Regions from separate parts of the Streptomyces sp. L500 genome, predicted to be linked through region 1. Evidence: riboswitches for the same ligand, from Rfam matches in the RefSeq annotation. Region 1 holds a riboswitch; the other holds the start of a gene.
What was found. A riboswitch is a leader RNA that binds a small molecule or an ion and turns the genes downstream of it on or off. The one in region 1 is predicted to bind S-adenosylmethionine.
Positions count from the first base shown of each region.

Region 2: it holds a riboswitch for S-adenosylmethionine, as region 1 does, so the genes downstream of both, thrC (threonine synthase) here and ACX9I7_RS08105 (aminotransferase class V-fold PLP-dependent enzyme) in region 1, are expected to answer to the same signal.

Region 1 is NZ_JBTOLC010000005.1:108,803-116,335, forward strand. It holds gene ctaE (aa3-type cytochrome oxidase subunit III) at 1-488, shown strand, start outside; gene qcrC (cytochrome bc1 complex diheme cytochrome c subunit) at 556-1,365, shown strand; gene qcrA (cytochrome bc1 complex Rieske iron-sulfur subunit) at 1,362-2,414, shown strand; gene qcrB (cytochrome bc1 complex cytochrome b subunit) at 2,411-4,039, shown strand; gene trpD (anthranilate phosphoribosyltransferase) at 4,188-5,249, shown strand; SAM riboswitch class IV at 5,328-5,442, shown strand; gene ACX9I7_RS08105 (aminotransferase class V-fold PLP-dependent enzyme) at 5,592-6,959, shown strand; gene ACX9I7_RS08110 (Lrp/AsnC ligand binding domain-containing protein) at 7,019-7,300, opposite strand; gene ACX9I7_RS08115 (rhomboid family intramembrane serine protease) at 7,297-7,533, opposite strand, start outside.
Region 2 is NZ_JBTOLC010000004.1:4,947-12,479, reverse strand. It holds gene ACX9I7_RS06480 (ATP-binding protein) at 1-515, opposite strand, end outside; gene groL (chaperonin GroEL) at 663-2,285, opposite strand; gene ACX9I7_RS06470 (cold-shock protein) at 2,626-2,829, opposite strand; gene ACX9I7_RS06465 (MoaD/ThiS family protein) at 3,317-3,592, opposite strand; gene thrC (threonine synthase) at 3,656-4,951, opposite strand; SAM riboswitch class I at 4,969-5,111, opposite strand; gene ACX9I7_RS06455 (glucosyl-3-phosphoglycerate synthase) at 5,260-6,207, shown strand; gene ACX9I7_RS06450 (alpha,alpha-trehalose-phosphate synthase (UDP-forming)) at 6,299-7,533, shown strand, end outside.

The DNA of each region.
Region 1 (7,533 bases):
CGATGTACTTCACCCTGCGATCGGTGACAGGCCCCGACCACTGGAAGGAAATGGCGTCCGCGCTGAACCTTCCGTTCTCGGCCACCAACACCACGATCCTGGTGCTCTCCTCCCTCACCTGCCAGCTCGGCGTCTTCGCCGCCGAGCGCGGTGACGTGAAGAAGCTGCGCATGTGGTTCGTGATCACCTTCGTGATGGGTGCCATCTTCATCGGCGGCCAGGTCTACGAGTACACCGCCCTGGTCAAGGAAGAGGGCCTCTCCCTCTCCTCGGACCCGTACGGCTCGGTCTTCTACCTGACGACCGGCTTCCACGGCCTGCACGTGACGGGCGGTCTCATCGCCTTCCTGCTGGTCCTGGGCAGGACGTACGCGGCCAAGAGGTTCACCCACCACCAGGCGACGGCGGCCATCGTCGTGTCCTACTACTGGCACTTCGTCGACGTGGTGTGGATCGGCCTCTTCGCCACGATCTACTTGATCAAGTAATCGGTCCCGTCCCGCACCGGACCAACAGTCCAGATCGACGCAGAAGATCCTGACACCGGGGTAATCCGTGAAAAAGCTCTCCGCACGACGACGCCATCCGCTGGCGGCGGTCGTCGTCCTACTCTTCGCGCTGGCGGTAACTGGGGGGCTGTACGCCGCGTTCGCGCCGGCCGACACGGCCAAGGCCGATGACAGCGCCCAGTCCCTCGCCATCGAGGAGGGCAAGAAGCTCTACTCCGTGGGCTGCGCAAGCTGCCACGGCACCGGCGGTCAGGGCACCACCGACGGGCCGAGCCTGGTCGGCGTGGGCGCCGCCGCCGTCGACTTCCAGGTCGCCACCGGCCGTATGCCGCTCCAGCAGCAGGGCGCCCAGGCGCCCCGCAAGAAGGCGATCTACTCCCAGGCCGAGATCGACCAGCTGGCCGCGTACATCGCCTCCCTCGGCGCGGGCCCCGCCCAGCCGACCAAGAGCCAGTACAGCCCGGAGGGCGCCGACATCGCGAAGGGCGGCGAGCTCTTCCGCACGAACTGCGCCCAGTGCCACAACTTCACCGGCAAGGGCGGCGCGCTCTCCAACGGCAAGTACGCCCCGTCGCTCGAGGGCGTCAACCCGAAGCACATCTACGAGGCCATGCAGACGGGCCCGCAGAACATGCCTTCCTTCCCCGACACCACGATGTCGGAGAAGAACAAGAAGGACATCATCGCGTACCTCGACACGGTCAACAGCGACAAGACCAAGAGCCCGGGCGGTCTCGAGCTGGGCGGGCTCGGCCCGGTCAGCGAGGGTCTGTTCGCGTGGATCTTCGGTCTCGGCGCCCTGATCGCCGTCGCCATCTGGGTCGCGGCCCACACCGCTAAGGCCAAGAAGTCATGAGTAGCCAAGACATTCCTGAAGAGACCCTGCCCGCCGCGCAGGGCGACGCGCACGGTGCCGTAGCCACCGCCGACGACCCGTTCGCCGACCCGGGGCTGCCGCCGCACGAGCACCGCAAGCAGGACATCGACGAGCGGGCCGCCCAGCGCTCCGAGCGCGTGGTCGCGTTCCTGTTCACGCTGTCCATGCTGGCCACGGTCGGCTTCATCGCCGCCTACGTGTCCCTCCCGGTCGACAAGAGCATCTACGTCTTCCCGATCGGTCACATCAGCGCCCTGAACTTCGCGCTGGGCCTGACCCTCGGCGTGGCGCTGTTCTGCATCGGCGCGGGCGCGGTCCACTGGGCCCGCACCCTGATGTCCGACGTCGAGCACGCCGACGAGCGGCACCCGATCGAGGCCTCCCCGGAGGTCAAGGCCAAGGTGCTGGCCGACTTCAAGGCGGGCGCCGAGGAGTCGACCTTCGGCCGCCGCAAGCTGCTGCGCAACACCATGTTCGGCGCGCTGGCCCTGGTGCCGCTCTCCGGTGTGATGCTGCTCCGCGACCTCGGTCCGCTGCCCGGCACCAAGCTGCGCAAGACCGCCTGGTCCGAGGGCAAGATGCTCATCAACCAGAACACGCTGCAGCCGCTGCGCCCGGAGGACGTCCAGGTCGGCTCCCTCACCTTCGCCATGCCCGAGGGCATGTCCGAGGAGGACCACGACTTCCAGAAGGAGATCGCCAAGGCCGCCCTGATGATCGTCCGGCTCCGCCCGGAGAACATCAAGGACAAGAAGTCCCTGGACTGGTCCGCCGACGGCATCGTCGCGTACTCCAAGATCTGCACCCACGTCGGCTGCCCGATCAGCCTCTACGAGCAGCAGACGCACCACGTGCTGTGCCCGTGCCACCAGTCGACCTTCGACCTCTCCGACGGCGGTCGAGTGATCTTCGGCCCGGCCGGCCACGCCCTTCCGCAGCTGCGGATCAAGGTCAATGACAAGGGCTACCTTGAGGCCATGGGCGACTTCTCCGAGCCCGTCGGTCCTGCGTACTGGGAGCGCGGATGAGTACTGCCACCACTGACAACCGCCGCAAGGCACCCGCGGGCGAGCGGGTGGCCGACTGGGCCGACGGCCGACTGGGCATCTACAGCCTGGCCAAGGTCAACATGCGGAAGATCTTCCCGGACCACTGGTCCTTCATGCTGGGTGAGGTCTGCCTCTACAGCTTCATGATCATCATCCTCACGGGTGTGTATCTGACGCTGTTCTTCCACCCCAGCATGAACGAGGTCGTCTACCACGGCTCGTACGTCCCCATGCAGGGCATGCGGATGTCCGAGGCGTTCAAGTCGACCATGGACATCAGCTTCGACGTCCGCGGTGGTCTGCTCATCCGGCAGATCCACCACTGGGCGGCGCTCATCTTCGTCGCGGCCATGCTCGTGCACATGATGCGCGTCTTCTTCACCGGCGCGTTCCGCAAGCCGCGTGAGGTCAACTGGGTCTTCGGCTTCCTGCTGCTGGTCCTCGGCATGTTCACCGGTTTCACCGGTTACTCGCTGCCGGACGACCTGCTCTCGGGCACCGGTGTCCGGTTCATGGAGGGAGCGATCCTCTCCATCCCGATCGTCGGCACCTACGTCTCGATGTTCCTGTTCGGGGGCGAGTTCCCCGGCTCGGACTTCGTGCCGCGGTTCTTCTCGATCCACGTCCTGCTGCTGCCGGGCGTCATGCTCGGCCTGCTGGTGGCGCACCTGATCCTGGTCTTCTACCACAAGCACACCCAGTTCCCCGGCCCCGGCCGGACGAACAACAACGTGGTCGGCATGCCGCTGCTGCCGGTCTACATGGCCAAGGCCGGAGGCTTCTTCTTCCTGGTCTTCGGTGTGATCGCGGCCATCGCCGGCCTCGCGTCGATCAACCCGATCTGGGCCATGGGCCCGTACCGCCCGGACCAGGTGTCCACCGGCGCCCAGCCCGACTGGTACATGGGCTTCTCCGAGGGCCTCATCCGTGTGATGCCGGGCTGGGAGATCAACCTGTGGGGCCACACGCTCGTCCTGGGCGTGTTCATCCCGCTGATGATCTTCCCGCTGGTGCTGGCCGCCATCGCCGTCTACCCGTTCATCGAGTCCTGGGTCACCGGCGACAAGCGTGAGCACCACCTGCTGGACCGCCCGCGCAACGCCCCGACGCGCACCGCGTTCGGCGTCGCCTGGCTGACCTGGTACCTGGTGCTGCTGGTCGGTGGTGGAAACGACCTGTGGGCCACCCACTTCCACCTGTCGATCAACGCCATCACCTGGTTCGTCCGGATCGGCTTCTTCGTCGGCCCGGTCCTCGCCTTCATCGCCACGCGCCGGATCTGCATGGGTCTCCAGCGCCGCGACAAGGAGAAGGTGCTGCACGGCCGCGAGTCGGGCATCATCAAGCGCCTGCCGCACGGTGAGTTCGTCGAGGTCCACGAGCCGATCTCGCAGGAGCAGATGCACACCCTCACGGCGCACGAGCAGCCCAGGCCGCTCGAGCTGGAGCCGGAGGTCGACGAGAACGGCGTGGCCCGGAAGATCGGCGCCGGCCAGAAGCTCCGTGTGAAGCTCTCGAAGGGCTTCTACGGCGAGGGGACCCACATCCCCAAGGCCACCGCGGAGGAGTACCGGGAGATCACGAGCGGCCACGGCCACCACTGATCCCCGCAGCTGATCACTGATCGCCACGGCAAGAGCCCCGTCCAGTACTGGACGGGGCTCTTCGCCGTTCCCGGACGTGGATAGGCTGGACCGCGTAACGGGGCCCCCGACGGCCCCGACCAGGGACCGACCACCAGGAGTGTGGACCATGAACGTGACCCCCGCAGGCGGCGAGCGCTCGGTGGCCCACACCTGGCCGGGCCTCCTGGACGCCCTGCTGAGCGGAGTGGACCTCGGCGCCGACGACACGGCCTGGGCCATGGACCGGATCATGCGCGGGGAGGCCACCGACGCCCAGATCGCGGGCTTCGCCGTCGCCCTGCGGGCCAAGGGCGAGACGGTCGCCGAGATCTCCGGCCTGGTCCGGGCGATGTACCGGCACGCCAATCTCATCGAGGTGCCCGGCCCCAGTGTCGACATCGTGGGCACCGGCGGCGACGGCGCCAAGACCGTCAACATCTCCACCATGTCCTCGATCGTCGTCGCGGGCGCCGGGGCGAAGGTCGTCAAGCACGGCAACCGCGCCGCGTCCTCCGCGAGCGGCGCCTCGGACGTCCTGGAGAAGCTCGGGGTGAATCTGGAGCTGACCCCGCGCCGGGTGGTGGAGGTGGCCGAGGAGGCCGGCATCACCTTCTGCTTCGCGGTGAAGTTCCACCCCGCCCTGCGCTATGTGGCCCCCGCCCGCCGTGAGCTGGGCATCCGCACGACCTTCAACGTCCTGGGCCCGCTGACCAACCCCGCGCGGGTCAAGGCCCAGGCGACCGGCGTCGCGGACGCCCGGATGGCACCGATCCTGGCCGGGGTGCTGGCCGAACGCGGCTCGTCCGCACTGGTCTTCCGCGGCGACGACGGGCTCGACGAGCTCACCACGACGGCCACCTCGCGGGTGTGGATCGTGGGGGACGGCCAGGTGCGGGAGGAGTCGTTCGACCCCCGGGACGTGGGCGTCGACCTGGTGCCCATCGAGGCGCTGCGGGGCGCCGACGCCTCGTACAACGCCGATGTGGCCCGCCGGCTGTTCGCTGGGGAGACCGGCCCGGTCCGGGACGCGGTGCTGCTCAACTCCGCCGCCGCGCTGGCCGCCCTGACGCCGACGGACGCGCCGCTCACGGAGCGGATCCGGGCCGGGATGGCGCTGGCGGCCGAGTCCATCGACTCGGGCGCGGCCCGGCGGGTGCTGGAGAAGTGGGTGGAGGCCAGCAACCGCTGACTCTCCCCGCACAGGGCGCGGTCCGCATCGCGGACCGCGCCCTTGCGCATTCAAGATCCTGTGGCATGATGCTGCGCAGGTCACGAGTGACAGCGTTTCGGCCCCGGCTTGCTGTCCGGCAACCCTCCTTCCGTGGCGGGGTGCCCCGGGTGATGACCAGGCCGCAGGCAGACGCCTGTGGCAAGCGCGGATCCCTCGCCAGGGATCCTGGTTGTCGAGGGAGACCCTTCCGTGTTGCAGCGAATGCGATAGGGCCTACGGCCCCGTTTCCGGTAATCCCGCGTACGCCCTCGTGCGGCGTGCGCGTGCTGTCCTCCATCACCCCTGCCGGGAGAATTCGCCATGTCCGCATGCCCTGTTGCCCCTGTTGTCACTACCGCCGAGCCGCTGCCCGTTCTCGGTCACGACGTCCGCGCACCGCTCGTCACCGGGGGCGAGGTGACGTACGCGGCGCTCGACTACGCCGCCAGCGCACCGGCGTTGCGGCGGGTGTGGGACGACGTCGCCGCCTACGCGCCGTACTACGGCAGCGTCCACCGGGGCGCCGGGTACCTCTCACAGCTGTCGACCGACCTGTTCGAGGGATGCCGGGCCACCGTCGCCGGCTTCCTCGGCTGCCGCGAGGGCGACCAGGTGGTCTTCACCCGTTCCACCACGGACTCGCTCAACCTGCTGGCGTCCGTACTGCCCGCCGGCTGCCGGGTGTTCGTCTTCGAGACCGAGCACCACGCGGCCCTGCTGCCCTGGCGGGACGCCGAGGTCACCTACCTCGACGCCCCGCGTTCGCCGGGGGAGGCCGTCGAGACGCTGGAGCGGGCGCTCGCCGATCGAGAGCCCTACGGCCCGGCGCTGGTCTGCGTGACCGGCGCGTCCAATGTGACCGGCGAGCTGTGGCCGGTACGGGAGCTGGCGGCGGCCGCGCACGCGCACGGCGCGCGCATCGTGCTGGACGCCGCCCAGTTGGCTCCGCACCACCCCGTAGACGTCGCCGGGTGGGACGTCGACTGGGTCGCCTTCTCCGGGCACAAGCTGTACGCGCCGTTCGGCGCCGGCGTCCTCGCCGGGCGGGCCGACTGGCTGCGGGAGGCCGAGCCGTATCTGGCGGGCGGCGGCGCCAGCCGCAGGGTGGCACGCGACGCCGAGGGCGGCGTCGAGGTCGAGTGGCACGACACCGTGGCCCGGCACGAGGCCGGTTCGCCCAACGTCATCGGGGCCTACGCCATCGCCGCCGCCTGCAAGGCGCTCCAGGAGACCGGCTTCGACCGGCTGGTGGAGCGCGAACGGGAGCTGATCGCGCGGGTGCGGGGCGGGCTGGCGGACGTCCCGGGGGTGCGGGTGCTGTCGCTGTTCGGCGCGGACGCCCCGCGTGTGGGCGTCCTGTCCTTCGTCGTGGACGGCTGGAACAGCTCCCACTTCGCGGCGGCGCTCTCCGCGGAGTATGGGATCGGGGTGCGGGATGGGCTTTTCTGCGCGCATCCGCTCGTCCGCGTCCTGCTGGACGGCGATCAGGGGGTGTCCGGCGAGTGCGGGCCGTCCGACGGGCGGTCGCTGAATGCCATTCGGGTGAGCTTCGGGGCCGGTACGCCCGATGAGCACGTCGAGCGGTTCGTGCGGGCCGTACGGGAGCTTGTCACCGAGGGGGCTCGGTGGGAGTACCGCACCGAGGGTGGGCGGTGCGTTGCGGCTCAGCCGCGGGCCGGTTTGGGCTGAGCGCGCCCACGCGGCGGCAGCCGCATATCGACGCTGCGCCGCGCCCCTGCGGGGCCCGGCTAGTTGTCGAGGCCGATCGCGAAGGCCGCTTCCAGGTCGTGCTGGGAGTACGTGCGGAACGCGATGTGGGTCTCCGTCGAGGCCACGCCCGGGACCTTGCTGATGCGGCCCGGGATGAGGTCCGCGAGGTCGTCGTGCCGGGCCACGCGGACCATCGCGATCAGATCGGCCCCACCGGTGACCGAGTAGACCTCGCTCACGCCCTCGATGGCGGCGATGTTCTCGGCGATCTCGGGAATCCGGTCCACGTCGGTCTTGATGAGCACGATCGAAGTGATCACGTCGGTTTGTCTCCTTCGGTGGACCTGGCTGCGCCCTTCACTCTAGCCGCAGGTGTGCGAAGGCCCCAGGCGTAGCCGAATCCGAGTGCGAATCCCACGACGTGGGCCAGATAGGCGACCCCGGGGCGCCCGGCGTCCGTCCCCGTCGCCAGCCACTGGAGTGCGAACCAGAACAGCAGTACGGCCCAGGCGGGGAAGCGCAGCGGCAGGAAGAACAGGAACGGGAAGAGGCT
Region 2 (7,533 bases), on a different contig from region 1:
TGTTCGGCCGTTCCGGCGTTGTCCACGACGACGAGGACGCGGCGCCCCTGGTCGGCGTAGGCGGACAGAACGGAACCGTAGAGCCGGGCGCGGTCCTGGAGGTCGGCGGGGACGTGTTCGTCGGGTATGCCGAGGGCGCGCAGCAGGGAGCCCAGGGCGCGTTCGGGGGTGAGGCGGCGTTCGTCGTCGTAGCCGAAGAGGTCGACGAACAGGACGCCGCCGGGGAACCAGCCGTCCTGGTCCAGCGCGTGCCGGGCGGCCTGGAGGACCAGCTCGGTCTTGCCGACGCCGGGCAGGCCGGCCACGGCCCACACCCTGGGGGCGTCCCCGGCGGGCGGGCCGGGGCGCAGCGCGTCGGCGAGGAGGGCGAGGTCGGCGTCGCGGCCGGTGAAGGTGCCGGCGGCCGGGGGCAGTCCGGTCAGGGCGGGGGTGATCTCCCTGGGCAGTTCGAGGGTGATGTGCCGGCCCTGGGCGACGACGTTGAAGTAGACGCCGCCGGTGATCTCGTTGTGCATGCCCAGCCCCCCCGGCCTCCGCTCCTGTGGCTTCACACCGTACGGGCGCGCGGGGGCTCCCGTACGGGAAAACGCCACCGGGGCGGCACCCCCGTGAGGGTGCCGCCCCGGTGGACCGCAGGACGGTCGATCAACCTGTCGGGTCGATCAGAAGTCCATGTCACCGCCCGGCATGCCGCCCGGAGCGGCCGCGGCGGCCTTCTCCGGCTTGTCGGCGATGACGGCCTCGGTGGTCAGGAACAGCGCGGCGATGGACGCGGCGTTCTGCAGGGCGGAGCGGGTGACCTTCGCCGGGTCGATGATGCCCTCGGCGATCATGTCGACGTACTCGCCCGTGGCGGCGTTGAGGCCGTGGCCCGGGGTCAGGTTGCGCACCTTCTCCACGATGACGCCACCCTCGAGGCCGGCGTTCACGGAGATCTGCTTCAGCGGGGCCTCCAGGGCCAGCTTCACAGCGGCGGCACCGGTGGCCTCGTCGCCCTCGAGCTCGAGCTTCTCGAAGACCGAGGAAGCCTGGAGCAGGGCCACGCCACCACCGGCGACGATGCCCTCCTCGACGGCGGCCTTGGCGTTGCGGACGGCGTCCTCGATGCGGTGCTTGCGCTCCTTGAGCTCCACCTCGGTGGCGGCACCGGCCTTGATGACGGCCACGCCGCCGGCCAGCTTCGCCAGGCGCTCCTGGAGCTTCTCGCGGTCGTAGTCCGAGTCGCTGTTCTCGATCTCGGCGCGGATCTGGTTGACGCGGCCCTGGACCTGGTCGCTGTCACCGGCACCGTCGACGATCGTCGTCTCGTCCTTGGTGATGACGACCTTGCGGGCGCGGCCGAGCAGGTCGAGACCGGCGTTCTCCAGCTTGAGGCCGACCTCCTCGGAGATGACCGTGCCACCGGTGAGGATGGCGATGTCGCCCAGCATGGCCTTGCGGCGGTCGCCGAAGCCCGGGGCCTTGACGGCGACGGACTTGAAGGTGCCGCGGATCTTGTTGACGACCAGGGTCGACAGGGCCTCGCCCTCGACGTCCTCGGCGATGATCAGCAGCGGCTTGCCGGACTGCATGACCTTCTCGAGGAGCGGCAGCAGGTCCTTGACCGAGCTGACCTTCGAGTTGACGATCAGGATGTACGGGTCCTCCAGCGAGGCCTCCATACGCTCCATGTCGGTGGCGAAGTACGCCGAGATGTAGCCCTTGTCGAAGCGCATACCCTCGGTGAGCTCCAGCTCCAGACCGAAGGTCTGGGACTCCTCGACGGTGATGACGCCTTCCTTGCCGACCTTGTCCATGGCCTCGGCGATCAGCTCGCCGATCTGGGTGTCGGCGGCGGAGATGGAGGCGGTGGAGGCGATCTGCTCCTTGGTCTCCACGTCCTTGGCCTGCTCGAGCAGGGCGGCGGAGACGGCCTCGACGGCCTTCTCGATACCGCGCTTCAGGGCCATCGGGTTGGCACCGGCGGCCACGTTGCGCAGGCCCTCGCGGACGAGCGCCTGGGCGAGGACGGTCGCGGTCGTCGTGCCGTCACCGGCGACGTCGTCCGTCTTCTTCGCGACCTCCTTGACCAGCTCGGCGCCGATCTTCTCGTACGGGTCCTCGAGCTCGATCTCCTTGGCGATGGACACACCATCGTTGGTGATCGTGGGGGCGCCCCACTTCTTCTCGAGGACGACGTTCCGGCCCTTGGGGCCGAGGGTGACCTTGACGGCGTCGGCGAGCTGGTTCATCCCGCGCTCGAGACCGCGCCGTGCCTCCTCGTCGAACGCGATGATCTTGGCCATGTGAAGTGGTCCTCCCAGGACGGGGTGGAGACTGCTCCGGACCGCGCTGGTGCCCGCGACGGACGGCCTGCGTGCCCCGCGGTTCCTTGCCCCGCTTGGCTCGCCGACCTCACCGACGGTCCAAATCTGTCACTCTCACTCGGAGAGTGCTAAGCCCAATGATTAGCACTCGACCCCTGCGAGTGCAAGCGCCTCACACCAACCTGCCCCGTGCCGGACGACCCCACACCTGGACGCGCCCGGAGGCGACAGGGGCGGGACGCGGACGCGCGAGGGGCCCGCGTCGTAAAGACGCGGGCCCCTCGGCGAGCTGAGTGAGCCGGTGGTCGATGCGCGCCGGTCAGGCGGTCACCTTGACCATGTCCGCCTGCGGCCCCTTCTGGCCCTGCGAGATTTCGAACTCGACCCGCTGCCCCTCCTCGAGGGTGCGGTAGCCGTCCATCTGGATCGCGCTGTAGTGGACGAAAACATCCGCACCACCGTCGACCGCGATGAAGCCGTACCCCTTCTCCGCGTTGAACCACTTGACGGTGCCCTGAGCCATGCCTAACTCCCCTATTACTGGCCCTTGCACAGGACCGCACCTCGCGGACCCGGGTCAGACCTCACCCCCAGACAGGTTGGGGGTGTGCGCCGGAACGCGTCGACCGCCGCTGAATGTATCTGCACGGATGCCGTCTGCAACAGGTCAGTCGGACGAGAATTCCGGGCGCGGCCGATCGGTTATTACCGCCTATTTCGCCAGCTTCTCGGGCAAGTCGGACCGGGCATAACGCAACCAACCCGGCAATTCGTGCACACGTTGTGGGCACAACTTGACGGGTTCTCATATGCGTTCGGCAGTGACACCGGAGGGGGAACGCCCCAACTGTATCGCGGTTCAACAGACGGAATCACCCCGTCCGTTTTACGGGCGGGGTGATTCCGGTGAATTCCGCAGGAACGCTTCGGAAGGGTCGGGCCAAGGGTCCGGGGGGCCGGAAGCCTTGGGAGAGCGGCCCGGTCGGGCCGCCCCGGCCGGGCCGTCCCGGTCAGCCGCCGGCGACCGCCGGAATGATCGACACCCCGGCGCCATCCGGAGTGGCCGCTTCCAGTCCGCCCTCGAACCGTACGTCGTCGTCATTGACGTACACATTCACGAAACGGCGCAGCTTTCCGCTCTCGTCGAGAACGCGGGCGGCGATTCCGGGGTGGTTCTTCTCCAGGCAGGCGATCACTTCACCGAGAGTGGCCCCTTCGGCGGAGACTTCCGACTTACCGGAGGTGTAGGTGCGAAGGATGGTGGGAATGCGGACGTTGACGCTCATGGGATCACCTTTGGTTTGAGGAAGGAAACGGCCGGGCAATGGCCCGCTCGGCAATGGCCCCGATCAAAGGCCCGCGAGCCCCGCCGCCCGGAACGCGCTCAGCGAAGGCGGAATCGTCGCCGTCGGCCCCGCCGCCACCGCGTCCAGCGTCTTGAGCCCGTCGCCCGTGTTGAGCACGACGGTGGTCAGGGACGGATCCAGCCGCCCGTCCTCCAGCAGCTTCCGGGTGACCCCGACCGTCACCCCGCCCGCCGTCTCCGCGAAGATCCCCTCCGTCCGGGCCAGCAGCCGGATGGCCTCGACGATCCGCTCGTCGTCCACGTCCTCCACGGCCCCGCCCGTGCGCCGGGCGATGTCGAGCACGTACGGCCCGTCGGCGGGGTTGCCGATGGCCAGGGACTTCGCGATGGTGTCCGGCTTCACCGGCCGCACCACCTCGTGTCCGTCCTTGAAGGCGCGCGAGACCGGCGCGCACCCCTCGGCCTGCGCGCCGAAGATCCGGTACGGCCGGTCCTCGACCAGCCCCAGCGCGACGAGCTCCTTCAGCCCCTTGTCGATCTTCGTCAGCTGCGACCCCGAGGCGACCGGCACCACGATCTGGTCCGGCAGCCGCCAGCCCAGCTGCTCGCAGATCTCGTACGCCAGCGTCTTGGAGCCCTCCCCGTAGTAGGGCCGCAGATTGACGTTGACGAAACCCCAGCCCTCGCCCAGCGGGTCGCCGATGAGCTCGCTGCAGAATCGGTTGACGTCGTCGTACGTGCCCTCGATGCCCACCAGCTCGCCGCCGTAGACAGCGGCCATCACGACCTTGCCGGCCTCCAGGTCGTGCGGGATGAAGACACAGGACCGCAGGCCCGCGCGCGCCGCCGCGGCGCCCACCGCTCCGGCCAGGTTCCCCGTCGAGGAGCACGAGAGGGTGGTGAAGCCGAAGGCGCGCGCCGCCTCGACGGCGATGGCGACGACGCGGTCCTTGAAGGAGTGGGTGGGGTTGCCGGAGTCGTCCTTGACGTACAGCCCGCCGGTGACGCCCAGCTCGCGGGCGAGGTTGTCGGCCTTGACGAGCTTGGTGAAGCCGGGGTTGAGGTTCGGCCGGTCCGCGACGTCGGCGGGGACGGGCAGCAGGGGGGCGTAGCGCCAGATGTTCGCGGGTCCGGCCTCGATGCGGCGGCGCAGCGTCTCGGGGTCGCCGGCCGGGAGCTCGTAGGCCACCTCGAGAGGGCCGAAGCAGCTCACGCAGGCGAAGGAGGGACCGAGCGGGAAGCGCTCGCCGCACTCGCGGCAGGAGAGCGCGACGGCGGGCCCGAAGGACGCGGTGGTGTGAGGTACGGAGGTACGACTTTCAACGGCTTCGACAGCCATGGAGGCGAGGCCCTTTCTCCTCATCTTCCTCGCGGCGAACGTCACCACGAGACGGATTTGGCACCTTCCCCGCCGGGAGCCTCGCGTCGTACGACCGAGACCAGCTGGAGGGTTGCCGGGGCTTCAACGGGCCGTGTCCCTCTGCCCCTCTGGATGAGCGGTATGGCCCGGGCGCGCCCGGGCGTTTGTGCGCGCGACGACCCCGACATAGGACGGCCGTCCGCGTTGTTCAAGACTGTAACGGAAGGGGTGGCCGCTTGAGAGGGCCGTCCGAACCGCGAGATGTGTCACAACGAGGAGTCATGCACGTGCTGGAAGAGGTGGAGCGCTGGCTCGCCCGGCGGTCCTGGTCCGCCGCCGACCGTCCGCTCGACCAGCTGCTGGCCGCCAAGGGCGAGGCGGGCACCACGGTCAGCGTGGTGCTGCCGGCTCTGAACGAGGAGGCGACGGTCGGCGAGATCGTGGCGACGATCCGCCGCGAGCTCATGAGCGAGGCCGTGCCGCTGGTGGACGAGCTGGTGGTGCTGGACTCCGGTTCCACGGACCGGACGGCCGAGGTCGCGGCGGCGGCCGGCGCGCGCGTCGCGCACCGCGACGAGATCCTGCCGCGGCTGCCCGCGCTGCCGGGCAAGGGCGAGGTGCTGTGGCGGTCCCTGCTGGCGACGACGGGCGACGTCGTCTGCTTCGTCGACGCGGACCTGAAGGACTTCTCCAGCGACTTCGTCTCGGGGATCGTCGGCCCGCTGCTGACCGATCCCGGGGTGCAGTTCGTCAAGGCGATGTACGACCGTCCGCTGGGTGAGGTCGCGGGGCAGGGCGGCCGGGTCACCGAGCTGGTGGCGCGCCCGCTGCTGAACCTCCACTGGCCGCAGCTCGCGGGCTTCGTCCAGCCGCTGGGCGGCGAGTACGCGGCCCGCCGCTCGCTGCTGGAGCGGCTGCCGTTCCCCGTGGGCTACGGCGTGGAGCTGGGCCTGCTCGTGGACGCGCTGCACACGGTGGGGCTGGACGCGCTGGCGCAGGTCGACGTGGGCGTGCGCAAGCACCGCCACCAGGACGGCCGGGCGCTGGGCCGGATGGCCGCGACGATCTACCGCACGGCGCAGGTGCGGCTGGCCCGGGGCCATCTGGTGCGTCCGGCGCTCACCCAGTTCGAGCGCACGGCGGAGGGGTTCGTGCCGCGGACGTACGCCGTGGACACGGAGGAGCGGCCGCCGATGGCGGAGATACCGGAGTACGCCCGGCGGCGCGCGGCGTAGCCGCCCGGATGGGGAACGGAGTGTTCCCCCTGTGGCACCCGACGAGCCGTGCGTACGTTTGAGCGGTTCCCCGGGGGGCAAGGCTGGCGTCATGGTCGCTGAGCATCCCCAGCCCGCCCCGGTAACCGCCGCCCCGGCAGCCGCCGCGCCCATCGTCGTGGCGTCCAACCGGGGGCCGGTCTCGTACGCGCTGCGCGAGGACGGCTCGCTGGCGGCCGGGCGGGGCGGCGGCGGGCTGGTGTCCGGGCTGAGCGAGATCGGGCGGGACCCGCGGGGCGCGGCGGCGGTGTGGGTGTGTGCCGCGCTGGGCGAGGGCGACCGGCTGGCGGCGTCCCGCGCGGGCCGAAGACTCGACCCGGCCGACACGGGCGGGCTGCGGGTGCGGATGCTGGACATCCCGGCCGGGACGTTCTCCGCCGCGTACAACGGCGTGGCCAACTCCGTGCTGTGGTTCGCCCATCACATGCTCTGGCAGACCCCGCTCGAACCGGTATTCGACAAGGGGTTCCGGTCGCAGTGGGCGGCCTACGAGGCGTACAACACCGCCTTCGCGGACGCGATCGCCGAGGAGGCGGCGGAGGGCGCCGTCGTCCTCGTCCAGGACTACCACCTCACCCTCGTCCCCGCGCTGCTCCGCGCCCGCCGCCCCGACCTGCGCGTCGGCCACTTCTCCCACACCCCGTGGGCCCCGCCGGACTACTACCGGCTGCTGCCGGACGACGTCGCCGAGCAGGTGCTGCGCGGCGTCCTCGGCGGCGACCGGGCCGCCTTCCTGACCCGGCGCTGGGCGGAGGCGTTCGCCGCGTGCTGCGCGGACGTCCTGGGGGCCGAGGTGGTGCGCGAGGAGCACGGGGGCGCGGCGGCGGTGCGCTTCGCGGGCCGTACGACCCTGCTCGGCGTCCACGCGCTCGGCGCGGACGCCGACTTCCTGCGCGAGCGCGCGCACCGGCCGGACGTGGAGGAGCGGCTGACGGCCCTGCGGGAGCAGATCGGGCCCGGCCGCCGGACGATCCTGCGGGTCGACCGCACGGAGCTGTCCAAGAACATCGTCCGCGGCCTCCACGCCTACCGCCGGCTGCTGGAGGACCACCCCCACTGGCGGGGCCGGGTGACCCACCTCGCCTTCGCCTACCCCTCCCGGCAGGATCTGGCGGTCTACCGCGACTACACCGCCGAGGTGCAGCGCGTCGCCGACGCGGTCAACGCGGAGTTCGGCACGGCCGACTGGCAGCCGGTGATCCTGCATGTGAAGGACGACTTCGCCCGTTCCCTGGCCGCCTACCGGATGGCGGACGTCGCGCTGGTCAACCCCATTCGCGACGGCAT